2 regions of the Listeria marthii genome follow, and region 2 is predicted to be linked to the other one. Evidence: a T-box and tRNA genes for the amino acid it is inferred to sense, from the RefSeq annotation. Region 2 holds a T-box; the other holds one or more tRNA genes.
What was found. The T-box of region 2 lies ahead of serS (serine--tRNA ligase). A T-box ahead of a tRNA ligase gene usually reads a tRNA of that ligase, here a tRNA-Ser.
Positions count from the first base shown of each region.

Region 1 (7,598 bases), on a different contig from region 2:
ATATATTAATGAAAAGCAGGTGGAGGAGAATGCCAAAAGTATCTCAACCTGATAAAGAAGCCAAAGAAAAAGTCTATATTTGGATTGCCGCTTATCAAGAAAATGGCGACCAAGATGCCCAGTATAATTTAGTTGTTCATTATAAAAATTTAGTAGAATCCATTGCGCGCAAATATTCCCAAGGTAAATCTTTTCATGAAGATTTAGTTCAAGTTGGGAATATTGGTTTACTTGGAGCTATTAGAAGATATGATGCAACGTTTGGAAAAAGCTTTGAAGCATTTGCTGTGCCAACAATTGTTGGGGAAATTAAACGATTTTTACGTGATAAAACGTGGAGTGTTCATGTACCACGCCGAATCAAAGAATTGGGTCCGAAAATCAAAAATGCTGTAGAAGAGCTGACGAGAGAACTACAAAGCTCACCTCAAATTAGCGATATTGCTGATTTCATCGGAGTCACGGAAGAAGAAGTTTTAGAAGCAATGGAAATGGGAAAAAGCTACCAAGCACTTTCTGTGGATCATTCGATTGAAGCTGATTCGGATGGAAGTACCATTACGTTACTTGATGTTGTTGGTGGTACTGATGATGGATTTGAACGTGTAAATCAACGCATGCTTTTAGAGAAAGTTCTCCCTGTTTTAGATGAGCGAGAACAGAAAATTTTGCAATATACATTCATTGAAAATCGCAGTCAAAAAGAAACAGGTGAACTACTCGATATATCACAAATGCATGTGTCTAGAATCCAACGTCAAGCTATTAAAAAACTTCGAGAGGCGTTGCAGAATGAGGAAGTGGAGTAAATGAACAAGGCGGTTGAATCAAATAATTTATTTGTATTTCAACGTTCTAAAGCATTACAACAATACTGCGGGGATGTTTATTATACCCATGAGGACGAGAGCGGTTTTCTGTATGTTCTTTCGGATGGGCTTGGAAGTGGTCTTGAAGCCAATAGAGCGGCCAAAGCGACCGTTGACGCCATCAAAGAAGATATCCATGCAGACATTACAGAAATGCTTGAAAAAGCGAACCAGGCTGTCTCTGGCTTGCGTGGGGCTGCAATTGCCATTATCAAAGGTGATTACTTAACAAAAACACTTCATTATACCGGCATGGGCAATATTCGTTTTTATATGATTGGTATAGAAGACAAACTTATTTTTCCACTTTCTGGCTCTGGTTTTTTATCAGGTAGAAAACAGAAGTATCGGTTGCAATCGTTTAAATATAAACCGGGCAGTAAGTTTTTGATGCATTCAGATGGTCTTGTTTTATCTCGCGTTCGAAAAAGTCTAGAATCGCCACTTTGTGTAGTGAAAATTGGGCATTTAATCGAGCGTAATATATTAGATATTCCAACAGATGATGTAACATTCATGGTTGGAAAATTTCCAGAATAACCATAACACCTTTTAAACTAGCGATGGTTTGAAAGGTGTTTTTTTCAGATTGGGTGTGAGAACAGGGGCTATTTATGGTATATTAGAATAGAGCGCTAGTTTTTTATACTTAATCATGTGATAAATGTCACTTAGTAAGCGTGAAGCCAAATTGCTTTGCGTTTTTTCGCGCGGATTAAAATACAAATAAGAGAGAAGGAGCAAATTGAAGAAAGTTTTATTGAATAGTGTAAAAGGTTATACGTGGGCGAGATTTAGGAAAGACTTGCTTGCGGGTATTATCGTGGGCATTATTGCCTTGCCACTGGCGATGTCGTTTGCGATTGCATCGGGGGTAAGTCCGGAATATGGGATTTATTCTAGTTTTGTAGCGGGGATTATTGTTTCTATTTTTGGCGGATCGAAATTCCAAATCGCCGGACCAACTGGCGCATTTATTCCGGTACTACTTGGAATCGTATTAACATATGGTTATCAAGATTTACTTGTAGCAGGGATGATGGCAGGGGTTTTACTATGCTTAATGGGTATTTTCAAAATTGGAACGCTGATTAAATTTATTCCGCGACCAGTGACGATTGGTTTTACAGCAGGGATTGCTGTTACGATTTTCATGGGGCAAGTGGGGAATTTCCTAGGATTAACAGGGATGGAGAAACATGAATCATTTGTGGCGAACATGAAAGAAATCTGGCTGCACCTGGATTCATGGAATTTCTATAGTGTGTTAATTTCATGTATTTGTATGCTCGTATTATTTGTTTTTCCGAAAATTTTACCGAGAATTCCGGCGCCGCTTATTGGACTTGTGATTACGACGGCAATTGCGATGTTCTTTTTTCCTGATGCGCTTCCAACGATTGGTTCGGCGTATGGGGATATTCCGAACACTTTTCCACCGTTTGAATTTCCTGATATGACGTTTGCGAATATGAGTAAACTGGTCGGGCCAGCGTTTGTTATCGCAATGCTCGGTGGGATTGAGTCGCTTCTATCAGCTGTTGTAGCAGATGGAATGACGAATACAAAACATAATAGTAACCGTGAGTTGATCGGGCAAGGTATTGCCAATATTGTCACGCCAATGTTCGGTGGGATTCCGGCGACTGGCGCAATTGCAAGAACCGCGACCAATATTAATAATGGCGCGACTAGCCGTGTTTCGGGCGTTATTCATGGGATTTTTGTATTACTGACTTTACTCGTGCTTGCTCCGGTAGCTGTTAATATTCCGATTGCAGCAATGGCGCCGATTTTAATGTTAGTAGCTTGGAATATGAGCGAGCGAAAAACCTTCCAGCACATTATCAAACTAAAATCAGGCGATACGCTAGTGCTTGTAATTACCTTTTTACTAACGGTTTTCGCAAGTTTAACTGTGGCAGTCGAAGTTGGCTTGCTGCTGGCGGTTGTTCTTTTCGCGAAACAAATGGGCAGTTCGATGCAAATCGAAGAAATCGAACCAGAAGGCGCCGAAATTGCTCCTCATTTACACGAGAAAATTAGTATTTTTACAATTCGTGGTCCGCTTTTCTTTGGAGCAGCGCAGATTTTTCAACAAAATATTATTAAAGCAATTCATGTAAAACCGAAATTTCTGATTTTGCGGATGGGGAAAGTACCGATTATCGATGCGACCGCAGAAGGCTATTTTCACCAAATTGAAAAAGAATTTTCGAAGCAAGGCGGTCAAATTTTAATTACCGGGCTAACGGATAAAGCGAAAGAAAGTCTGAAAGGTAGCGGACTTTACGACCGGATAGGTGAAGAGCACTTCTTTTCCCATACCGAAGATGCGATTCATTATGCGGAAAATGCTTTAAATAAGTAAGGCGGGTAGCTTTTGTCAGTTGAAACGTAATTATGTTACACTTAGTAGATAATGAAATAAATGGAGGCTATCAAGTATGGAACAAATGCAAGAAAAAATAATGAAATTAGTCCAAAAATCGCTAACGTATAAACCAGCGCAAATTAATGCCGTTATCAAATTGATGGAAGAAGGCAACACGGTCCCATTTATCGCACGTTACCGTAAAGAAATGACTGGTAGCCTAGATGAAGTTGAAATTCGCGATATTGAAGAAACATTTGAATATGTAACGAAATTAGAAAATCGTAAAGAAGAAATCATTCGCCTAATAGATGAACAAGGAAAATTAACAGACGAACTGAGAGCCGCAATCGTCAAAGCTGAAAAACACCAAGCGCTTGAAGACTTATATCGTCCTTATAAACAAAAGAAACGCACGAAAGCAACAATCGCCAAAGAAAAAGGCTTAGAACCACTGGCTGAATGGCTTATGAGCTTTCCAAGCAACGTCGATCCACTGACAGAAGCTGCAAACTACATTTCAGAAGAAAAAGAAGTGGAATCAGCAGAAGCTGCATTACTAGGCGCGCATGAAATTATTGCCGAACAAATCAGTGATGAGCCTAGTTTCCGTGAATGGATTCGTAACTTTACGCGCAAATTCGGGATGATTGAATCCAGAGCGAAAAACGCCGAAGCAGACGAAAAAGGCGTGTACGAAATGTATTATGAATTTAACGAAATGATTGGCAAAGTAGCTAGTCACCGTATTCTTGCCTTTAACCGCGGCGAAAAAGAAGACATTTTACGCGTCCAAGTCCAAGTGGATACAACAAAAATCTTCCAATACTTATTTGAAAAAGTTATCCAAAATCGCAATTCTGCAACTCGTCCTTATGTAGAAGAAGCTATTTTAGATGCCTATAAACGCTTTATTGGTCCAGCAATTGAACGTGAAATTCGCGGTGAACTAACAGACAAAGGTGAAGAACAAGCAATCCACATTTTCTCCGAGAACTTGCGCAAATTGCTATTACAACCACCTTTAAAAGGGAAAATCATCCTTGGGGTCGATCCGGCTTTTAGAACAGGTTGTAAATTCTCTGTGTTAGATCAAACGGGGAAAGTGCTAGAAATCGGTGTTGTTTATCCACATACAGCTAAAGCACGTCGCCCAGAAGCGAAACAAAAAATTGCAGAAATTTTATCAACATATCAAGTAGAAGTTATCGCGATTGGTAACGGAACGGCATCGCGTGAAACGGAGCAATTTATCGTGGAAGTTATTCGTGAATCGAAATCTAATGCTTATTATTGTATAGTCAATGAAGCTGGTGCGAGTGTGTATTCCGCGAGTGAAACAGCTCGCGAGGAGTTCCCGGATTATCAAGTAGAAGAACGTAGCGCCGTTTCGATTGGACGCCGTTTGCAAGATCCACTGGCGGAACTTGTGAAAATTGATCCAAAATCTGTAGGCGTAGGGCAATACCAACATGACGTCGCGCAAAAACGACTAAATGAAACGCTAACTTTTGTCGTTGAAACAGCCGTTAACCAAGTCGGTGTCAACGTTAATACAGCATCCGCTTCACTTTTACAATATGTTGCTGGTTTGAATAAAACAGTTGCAAATAATATTCGTAAATATCGTGAGGAAAATGGCTCGTTTGCTTCTCGTAAAGAGTTGAAAAAAGTTCCTCGTTTAGGCGCGAAATCCTATGAACAAAGTATCGGTTTCTTACGTATTTTAGAAGGCGAAAACCCGCTTGATAAAACAGCGATTCACCCTGAAAGTTATAAGGCGGCTGAGCAAATTGTAAAAGCAGCTGGTTTTGGCTTAAAAGATATCGGCAGCGAAGATTTAAAAGCGGCATTACAAGCGCTTAGTATCCCAGAAGAAGCAGAGAAATTAAGTATTGGTAAAGAAACAATGCGCGATATCATTGATAACTTAATTGCTCCTGGTCGTGATCTTCGTGACGAACTTCCAGCACCACTTTTAAAACAAGATGTTATTTCGATGGAAGATTTGAAACAAGGCATGGAACTTCAAGGAACGGTTCGTAACGTGGTTGACTTTGGTGCCTTTGTTGATATTGGCGTGAAACAAGACGGTCTTGTGCATATTTCGAAACTAAGTAATTCTTTTGTTAAAAACCCGATGGATGTCGTTTCAGTAGGAGACGTTGTGACCGTTTGGGTGGATGAAGTAGATACGAAGAAAAATCGTATTGCGTTAACGATGCTTAATCCAAATGGAAGTGTTAAATAATGAATCAAGCAGAATTGCAGCGACACATGGAAGAAGTGTCGCTGCAATTTTTCCAAAAAGAATTTCGCCATCAAGCTGTTTTTAACGCGCGTTTACGGACGACTGGCGGGCGTTATTTACTCAGAAGTCACGATATCGAAATGAACCCTAAGTATTTGGAAAACTTTGGCTTAGACTACTTTATTGGCATTATGAAGCACGAACTTTGCCATTATCATCTACATTTAGAGAAAAAGGGTTACCAACATCGCGATAAAGATTTCCGTGACTTATTAAAAAAAGTGAATGCACCACGATTTTGTGCAGCGATTCCGCGTGAAATTACGATGCATGAATATACATGCAAAAGCTGCGGGAAGTCATTTTTAAGGCAGCGTAGATTTAATGTGAACCGTTATCGCTGTGGTAGTTGCGGCGGAAAACTAAAGCAAACAGACTCCAAGAAAATTTATACAGAAAACCCATGAAAAGTCTTGCATTTTCACCGGATTCTGCGTATACTAGTGGAAGTCAGATAATTCCACAGTAGCTCAGTTGGTAGAGCAATCGGCTGTTAACCGATCGGTCGCAGGTTCGAGTCCTGCCTGTGGAGTTTGGGGAAGTACTCAAGTGGCTGAAGAGGTGCCCCTGCTAAGGGTATAGGTCGCTCGCGCGGCGCGAGGGTTCAAATCCCTCCTTCTCCGTAAAAACAAGGTTACCTTAAATTTTTAAGGTAACTTTTTTTATACTCTAAAATAGTTTTTTTATAAGAGAATTGCTATAATAAGAAAAACGTTTCAGAAAGGAAAGGACTATGGATAATAAACTAGAATTTACAACGATTGATGAATATATTACCCAAGCGCCACCAGAAACAAAAGAAGTGTTGCAAAAAATAAGAGAGACTATCCAAGCAGCTGCGCCGGAAGCGACGGAGAAGATCAGCTATCAAATGCCGACTTTTTATTTTGAAGGGAATTTAGTTCACTTTGCTGTTGCGAAAAATCATTACGGTTTTTACCCAGCTTCAAGCGGTATTGCGGCGTTCGAATCCAAGCTCGGGAATTACAAACACTCAAAAGGCGCTGTACAATTTCCAATCAAAGAAGAAGTTCCTTACGATTTAATTAAAGAAATGACGATTTTTCGACTGGCTGAAAATAAACAAAAAGCAGCAGACAAGCTAGCGAAGAAAAAGAAAAAATAAGTGAGAGGCTTTCATCATAATGATGGGAGCTTTTTTGTTTGGTCATTTATTTTAAAAAGACTAGACATTTAAAATTAAATGAGTATAATAATAAATAGAAAACGTTTTCTTTTAGGAAAAAATACGTTTGGGGGAAGAACAGTGAATAAATTTATGGAGTTGCTGGGGGATAAATTAATGCCTCTTGCTGCAAAGTTAGGAGAGAATCGCTATTTAACGACTTTACGAGATGCTTTTATGTTAGCGTTTCCACTGACGATGTTTGGTTCGATTGCCGTTGTTTTGATGAACTTGCCATTTTGGAGTGACGAAACGAAAGCCGTTTTACAGTTGTATTTAGGTAATGCCCAAAATGCGACGATGAGTATTATGACGGTTTTTGTTGTTTTTGGGATTGGTTATTCGTTATCGAAGTATTATAAAGTAGAAGCGATTTACGGGGGTGCAGTGGCGCTCGCTAGTTTCTTGATTTTAACGCCATTTTTCTTTAATAGTGCCAATGGGGAACTAGTAACTGGGGCGCTTTCGCTTGATCGCCTTGGTGCAAAAGGTATGTTTATTGGGATGATTACTGGTTTTATTGCAGGAGAATTATATCGTTTCTTCGTACAACGTGATTGGACGATTAAAATGCCTGATGGGGTTCCGCCAGCTGTTGCCAAATCGTTTGCGGCTTTAATACCAGCTGTTTTGACTTTAAGCATCTTTTTAGTGATTAACATTGTTGTTCAATTCTTCTTCAATACTAACTTACATGATGTGGTGTACACTGTTATCCAAAAACCGCTCGTTGGTTTAGGATCGGGAATTATTCCAACATTGATTGCACTTTTCTTTGTCCAAGTATTGTGGTTCTTCGGTTTACATGGTCAAATTATTGTAAACTCTGTAATGGACCCGATTTGGAATACATTAATG
Region 1 covers NZ_JAASWB010000002.1:306,159-313,756, reverse strand. The annotation lists gene rsbW (anti-sigma B factor RsbW) at 1-52, shown strand, start outside; gene sigB (RNA polymerase sigma factor SigB) at 30-809, shown strand; gene HCJ55_RS04355 (PP2C family serine/threonine-protein phosphatase) at 810-1,409, shown strand; gene HCJ55_RS04350 (SulP family inorganic anion transporter) at 1,615-3,240, shown strand; gene HCJ55_RS04345 (Tex family protein) at 3,317-5,494, shown strand; gene HCJ55_RS04340 (SprT family protein) at 5,494-5,961, shown strand; tRNA gene HCJ55_RS04335 (tRNA-Asn) at 6,014-6,086, shown strand; tRNA gene HCJ55_RS04330 (tRNA-Ser) at 6,090-6,177, shown strand; gene HCJ55_RS04325 (iron chaperone) at 6,288-6,680, shown strand; gene celB (PTS cellobiose transporter subunit IIC) at 6,822-7,598, shown strand, end outside.
Region 1: it encodes a tRNA-Ser, which carries the amino acid that the T-box ahead of serS (serine--tRNA ligase) is inferred to sense. The anticodon was not compared.

Region 2 (7,598 bases):
TATGAACCTAATACTTAATTTTTATCTCTTTTCAAATCGCTATTTTGACATAAATTCGAACTTTTTGTTACTTTTGATAAATATTCAAATCAAGACATTAATCCAATAATTACCACTTTAGACTGGTTTATTTTTCGGTAAATTGATTATACTTAGAAAGTAAGTAATTTATCGACGGTCTACTTAGAAAGGGTGAAATGAATGGAACAGAAAAAATATAGCTGGCGAAAATTTTCCCAGTTACTTATTAGCGCCAAACCTGCGAATTGGATTATTTTCTGCGCTTTATTCGCTAGTGTGATAACTACAGTTGCCGGTCTCGTTGTCCCGCTTTTTACAAAAAACTTAATTGACGGCTTTTCAATAGCTTCACTAGATGGAAAAATGATTGCTTTAATTGTCCTCGCGTTTGTGTTGCAGGCAATAACGAATGGTTTCTCGATTTTCTTGCTTAATTACATGGGGCAAAAAGTCGTTGCGACAATTCGCGAACGTTTATGGAGAAAAATTGTGCACTTGCCTGTTTCTTACTTTGATAATACGAAAACGGGGGAAATGGTTAGCCGCATGGTGAATGATACCGTGGTCGTTAAAGAGCTGATTGCTGATCACCTCCCACAATTTGTCACTGGAATCATTTCCGTAATTGGTGCGATTATTATCTTGTTCTTCATGGACTGGAAAATGACGCTTATTATCTTAATAGCCGTTCCAATTACCGCGCTAGTCGTTGCACCACTTGGTCAAAAAATGTTTAAAATCTCTAAAGGACTTCAAAACGAAACAGCTGACTTTACTGGTTCAATTAGTCAAACCCTTTCAGAAGCTAGACTCGTGAAGGCTTCGAATGCAGAAACACTAGAAACAGAAGCTGGTCATCAAGGTATCAATCGTTTATTCGGTTTTGGTATCCGTGAAGCGAAAGTTGTCGCTGTGCTTGGACCGCTAATTTTCTTCGTTGTCATGGGCGTCATCGTTGGTATCATCGGCTACGGCGGAATTCGTGTTTCAGCTGGCACAATGACTACTGGTACGTTAATCGCATTCCTGCTCTATCTATTCCAAATTATCGTTCCTGTGACTTCTTTTGCCACCTTCTTCGCACAACTTCAAAAAGCAAAAGGCGCGACAGAACGAATTGCGGATATTTTGAATGAATCCGAAGAAGATTTCAACGCTGGAAAAAAAGTCGATGTCAGCGGAAAAACGATTCGCGCAACGGATATTTCCTTCTCTTATAATGAAGGCGAACCGATTCTAAAAAATGTTTCTTTTGATACGAAACCAGGCGAAGTTATCGCATTCGCTGGCCCTAGTGGCGGAGGTAAATCAACCTTGTTCGCGATTCTAGAACGTTTCTATCAACCAAAAACTGGCGAAATTTTAGTTGGTGATATTCCACTTTCCGAGATTTCGATTAACTCATGGCGCACGCAAATCGGCTATGTTTCGCAGGAAAGCGCGATGCTGTCTGGAACAATTCGCGACAACCTCTGTTACGGACTAGATCGAGAAATTAGCGAAGATGAGCTATGGAATGTTGCAAAACTAGCTTATGCTGACGGTTTTATTTCCGAGCTTCCCGACAAAATGGCAACCGAAGTCGGCGAACGTGGCGTGAAGCTCTCAGGTGGCCAAAGACAGCGAATTGCGATTGCTCGAGCATTTTTACGTAATCCAAATATTCTCATGCTAGACGAGGCGACAGCTAGTTTAGATAGCCAATCCGAACAAATCGTTCAACAAGCGCTAGCAAACTTGATGGAAGGCCGAACTACTTTTGTTATCGCACACCGTCTATCCACTATCGTTAACGCCGACCAAATCCTCTTTATCGAACATGGCGAAATAACTGGACGTGGTACACATAGCGAATTAGTCGCTTCTCATCCACTTTACGCTTCTTTTGCAGAACAACAATTAAAATAAACATTTCCCGGGAAATAAAAACCGACGATGCGCAAATGCATCGTCGGTTTTTTTATAAGGATTGATGAAACTTTTTGAGTTCTGCTTTCTTTGTTTCGTCTAAATCATGCCACCTAACACCTTGTACGGCTCCTTCAAGTGCACATAATTCACTTAGACAAACGCTTGAATCATTTTCCCAAATGCGTAAAAAGGCTTCTTTGCTTCCAACATCTTTTAGCTCGTCGGGGGTGTTTATGCCCGCTTTGATTAAGTCCTGCTCCAGTACTTTGCCAATGTTTGGTAATTCGCTAAGGTTCGCCATTACAGTTCCTTCTTCCGTATTATTTTGGTAATTCTATTTTCTCAACGCCGCCCATATAACCTTGCAACACTTTCGGAATGCGTACAGAACCATCTGCATCTTGGTAGTTTTCTAAAATGGCAGCAACTGTACGACCTAAAGCTAAGCCAGATCCATTTAATGTGTGCACGTATTCTGGTTTGCTTCCTGGTTCACGACGGAAACGGATGTTAGCGCGTCTTGCTTGGAAACTTTCAAAATTACTGCAAGAAGAAATCTCACGGTAAGAATTGTAGCTCGGAATCCATACTTCTAAATCATATTTTTTAGCAGCAGTGAAGCCTAAATCAGCCGTACACATGCTTAGTACGCGGTATGGTAATTCTAGACGACGCAATACTTCTTCTGCATTACCAGTTAGTTTTTCAAGCGCCTCATAAGAATCTTCCGGTTTCACAAATTGAACTAATTCCACTTTGTTAAATTGATGTTGGCGGATTAAGCCACGCGTATCACGACCAGCAGATCCCGCTTCAGAACGGAAACATGCGCTAAATGCTGTATATTTTCTTGGTAAATCTTCTGCTTTTAAAATGTCTTCGCGGTGATAGTTGGTTACTGGCACTTCCGCTGTTGGAATAAGGAAATAATCTTCTGCTTCGATTAAGAAGGCATCCTCTTCAAATTTTGGCAATTGACCAGTTCCTGTCATGCTCGCACGGTTTACCATGTATGGCGGTAACATTTCTTCATAGCCATGTTCGTTCGAATGCAAGTCCATCATAAAGTTAATAAGCGCACGTTCTAGTCTTGCACCTAATTTTTTATAAAAGACAAAACGGCTACCTGTTACTTTCGCAGCATTTTCGAAATCAAGGATATCTAAATCTGTTCCTAAATCCCAATGCGCTTTTGGTTCAAAATCAAATTCGCGAACTTCGCCCCATTTGCGGATTTCCACGTTATCGTCTTCCGATTCGCCAACCGGAGTAGATTCGTGCGGAATGTTTGGAATCGACATTAAAATCATATCTAATTTTTCATCAATTTCGCGTAGTTCGATATCTAATGTTTTGATACGATCTCCAACGACACGCATTTCCTCAATTTTAGCGTCCGCGTCTTGTTTTTCGCGTTTTAATTTAGCGATTTCTTGGGACACTTCATTACGCTGACTTTTCAGCGCTTCTGTTTCGACAATCAGTGTACGACGGCGTTTATCTAACTCGCCAAATTTCTCGAATTCACCCAAATCTTCCCCACGATTTTGTAATTTCTGCTTTACTTCATCAAAATTATTACGTAACAATTTAACATCTAACATGCTAACTCCTCCTTATTTTTTTCCATATAAAAACTCCCGTACTTTCCCGACTTAACAGGAAAGGGACGAGAGTTAACCGCGTTGCCACCCTTATTGGGACTCAAAAAAATCCCCAGCTTCATTTAGGTTTAACGGACCATTCCGGAATGATTTACTCGCAAAAATCCACTTTCCACCACTCGCTCCAAGATGGATTCATAAGGAAACTTCACCAGTTCACACCAACCACTGGCTCTCTTTAGAAACTCTACCTCATTACTACTTCTTGTCATTGCTTTTCGTATTAATTTAAAGTTATTCTATCGCATATCCGCTTAAATTACAAGCAAATCTTTAACCAATTAAATCGAGCGTGTCCGGCCCGTCATCTTCTGAATTGAGTATTCTGATTTGCTCCGGAACAATTTTTATAACGACAAAGGACGGTGAACCTTCGCCTTGGAACCATTCTTTCGAGATATTTTCCCAGACACGTTCTTTAACCGATTCATCTTCTTCAAGCGAAGCCAAACCATTAATTTCTAAAAACGCGGAACCCGGGCCATCGTAGCCAATTAAAACGCAAACGCGCGGATTTCGACGGACTTCTTCAGTTTTCGGTAGTTCTTTTCCAGACGGCGTATAAAGTGTCAATCCATCATGAAGAAATGTCATGTAACGAGCATGCGGAAAATCCTCTTGAACAGATGTCAAAACACCCACTTGATGCTGGTCCAAAATGGCAAGAATTTTATCTTCTAGTTCATTTTTCATCTCAAACACCTTCCTTTGGTCATTTAGTGTACCTTTCCACTTGGCTTCTTGCTTCAAACATTCGGACTTGTTATCTCCGTAGCTATTTGCTATAAAAGAGTATAACCGTTTTAACTAGGGGGATTTAAAGTGATTTTATTAATCGACCATAATGATTCATTTACATATAATTTATATCAATATTTTTTAGAACTGCAGGAAGATGTGCGGGTTGTTTCGGCTACTGATTTCACACTGGAAACTTTTCAACAGCTCGCTCCAGAAATGGTTGTCCTTTCGCCCGGACCTGGTTCGCCGGAAGATTTCCCAGTAAGTTTAGCGCTACTCGATGAAATTCACGTCCCCATTCTCGGGATTTGCCTTGGCCATCAAATGATTGGCCATTTTTTTGGAGCAAAAGTGGTGCGCGCCGACGTTCCCGTTCACGGAAAAACCAGCATCATTTCGCATAACGGTGAGGGTTTGTTCGCTGGGCTTGCACCTAAATTCCAAGTCGCTCGCTATCATTCCTTAGTTATCGAACCCGACTCTGTCCCAACTGATTTACAAGTAACCGCCATGACGGAAGATGGCGTGTTGATGGCGTTTGCTCACGTAACCAAGCCCATTCACAGCGTCCAATTCCACCCAGAAGCAATCCTTTCCGAAAACGGCCACGCGATACTAGAAAACTTTATACGACAAGGGAGGCATGCCAAATGAGCTTATTACGATTTGATTTTGAAGGTGAAACAAAGATATTTGAAAAGCCGCTGCGTGAACTTGTGGCGCGCGATTTATCGGAAGTACTCCCTGTCATGAAAGCTGCCGAAGAAGCCCAACGATCCGGCAAATATGTTGCTGGTTTTGTAAGTTATGAAGCCGCTCCTGCTTTTCGAAGCAATTTAAAAACGAAAACCTCTACTGAAAATACGCCACTCGTCTGGTTTGGCGTATACGATAATTTCACCGATACGAGTGCGAAAACCCCAAATTCCGCACCACTTTCTTTTAAAATGGACACAACTTACCCGGATTACGCGGCAAAAATCGCGCAAATCAAAACTGAAATTGCTGCCGGAAACACCTACCAAATCAACTACACCGTGCGACTTCAAAGTGATGTACCAAGCGACTTCTCCGCCCAAGCAACGTACGAAACTTTGCAGCAAGTCGGAAAAGCCAATTATACAGCGCTACTTTCGAATGACGAATTCCAAATAATTTCCGCCTCACCCGAACTCTTTTTTAAATGGAAGGAAAACGTTTTGACGACGCGTCCGATGAAAGGTACTGTTCGCCGTGGAAATACGGAGCAAGCAGACTTAGCGGCCCATGATTGGTTAAAAAACGATCCGAAAAATCGTGCAGAAAATGTGATGATTGTTGATTTGCTTCGAAATGACCTTGGGATGATTGCGGTACCTGGGAGTGTGAAGGTTCCTAATTTGATGACTTTAGAGCCTTATCCAACTGTTTGGCAAATGACTTCTACTGTCACAGCAGAAACCGTTCCCGAGACGGATTTAACTTCTGTTTTCAAAGCACTCTTCCCATGCGGCTCGATAACCGGCGCACCAAAAGCACGGACGATGGAGATTATTTCAGAGCTAGAAGATTCCCCGCGCGATGTGTACTGCGGTGCGATTGGATTTCTGGAACCGAACGGAAATGCGATTTTCAGCGTGCCAATTCGTACTATTGCTATTACGGATAACAAAGCAACTTACGGCGTTGGTGGCGGCATCGTCTGGGATTCCGATGCCGAAAGCGAATTTTCCGAAATTCACGCAAAATCAGCCATTTTGGAAAAGGCGACCAAGTTTTCTTTGATTGAATGTTTGCGCTTGGAGAACGGCGAACTCGCCCGAACCGATTTTCATTTAAAACGACTTCAAACGAGCGCTGCGTTTTTTGGTTACTCTTTTAATAGGGAAGAAATTAGGGAGTTATGGAACGAAACCGCGCGAAAAAATGCAACTGGCACATACAAATTGCGTTTTTTACTACACCCAGATGGCACGCATCAGTTAGAACTCGCTGAAATCAGCGCGAAAAACACACCAATAACAGCTCAACTCGCCGAAAAACCAGTTTCAACTAATGATTTATTCCTTTATCATAAAACCACTCATCGCAAGGTTTATGAAGACTTGAAAAGTACTAAAACCGCGGAAACGCTACTTTGGAATGAACGTGAGGAACTAACTGAATTCATTAACGGGAATATAGTTCTAGGTATAAATGGCTGTTTTTTCACTCCGCCAGCAACTTCTGGGCTCCTTCCCGGCACAATGCGAGCCGAACTTTTAGCAAATAATAAGATTATTGAAAAAACGCTAGTAAAAAAAGACCTTTTTGAGGCAGACTTTGTGTGGTTAATTAATAGCGTAAGAGGTTTTGTAGAAGTGGAAATCGAACAATAAAGCAACGTGTTTTTCACAATTTAAAATGATTTATTATCGCTTGTTTCGCCATATTTTCGCCACATTTACAATTCGTGAAAATATTACTTGCAAATTTTCACAATCTATATTAGAATATACGTTCGCACATATTTATTTCCGTTTTCCAAGGGAGGAAAATCATGAAAGTATTGTTTCACCATCTCAAAAGATACAAGCTACAAGCGACACTATCTACACTGTTTGTAGTAGTCATGGTTATCTCACAACTATGGCAACCAAAGTTACTTCAGCAAGTCCTAGACGCCATCATGAAAGACGATATGGATAAAATTTCGTCCATCGGCGCACTTTTAATCGGTATCGCCGCAGTCGGCCTTATCGCCGGGATTCTAAACACGATTCTTTCTGCCAAAGTCGCTCAAGGCGTTGGTGCGGATATTCGTGAATCTAGTTTCCGTAAAATCCAAACATTTTCATTCAGCAACATCGAAAAACTTTCGACAGGTAATCTTGTTGTTCGTCAAACAAACGATATTACCCAAGTACAAAACTTAGTGATGCTTTCACTACAATCGCTAACGAGAATTCCGATTATGTTTATCGGGGCTTTTGTCCTAGCGATGTTTACCTTGCCTGAATTATGGTGGGTAATTATTGTACTCGTTGTTCTCGTTGTACTGATTGTTGTATTCACATTCGGCTCAATGGGTAAACACTTTGCAATTATCCAAACGTTAATTGACCGCGTGAATTCTATCGCAAAAGAAAACCTTGCCGGTATGCGCGTAGTTAAATCTTTCGTGCAAGAAGACAATGAAATCGCTCGTTTTACAACAGTTAGTGACAAATTAACTCGTCACACGATCATTGTTGGTACACTTTTCTCTGTTATGATTCCTGCATTTATGCTCGTTTCTAACTT
Region 2 covers NZ_JAASWB010000004.1:326,129-333,726, reverse strand. The annotation lists gene HCJ55_RS09290 (ABC transporter ATP-binding protein) at 202-1,929, shown strand; gene HCJ55_RS09285 (TfoX/Sxy family protein) at 1,982-2,233, opposite strand; gene serS (serine--tRNA ligase) at 2,253-3,536, opposite strand; T-box leader at 3,595-3,817, opposite strand; gene HCJ55_RS09275 (pyridoxamine 5'-phosphate oxidase family protein) at 3,870-4,289, opposite strand; gene HCJ55_RS09270 (anthranilate synthase component II) at 4,419-4,991, shown strand; gene pabB (aminodeoxychorismate synthase component I) at 4,988-6,694, shown strand; gene HCJ55_RS09260 (ABC transporter ATP-binding protein) at 6,856-7,598, shown strand, end outside.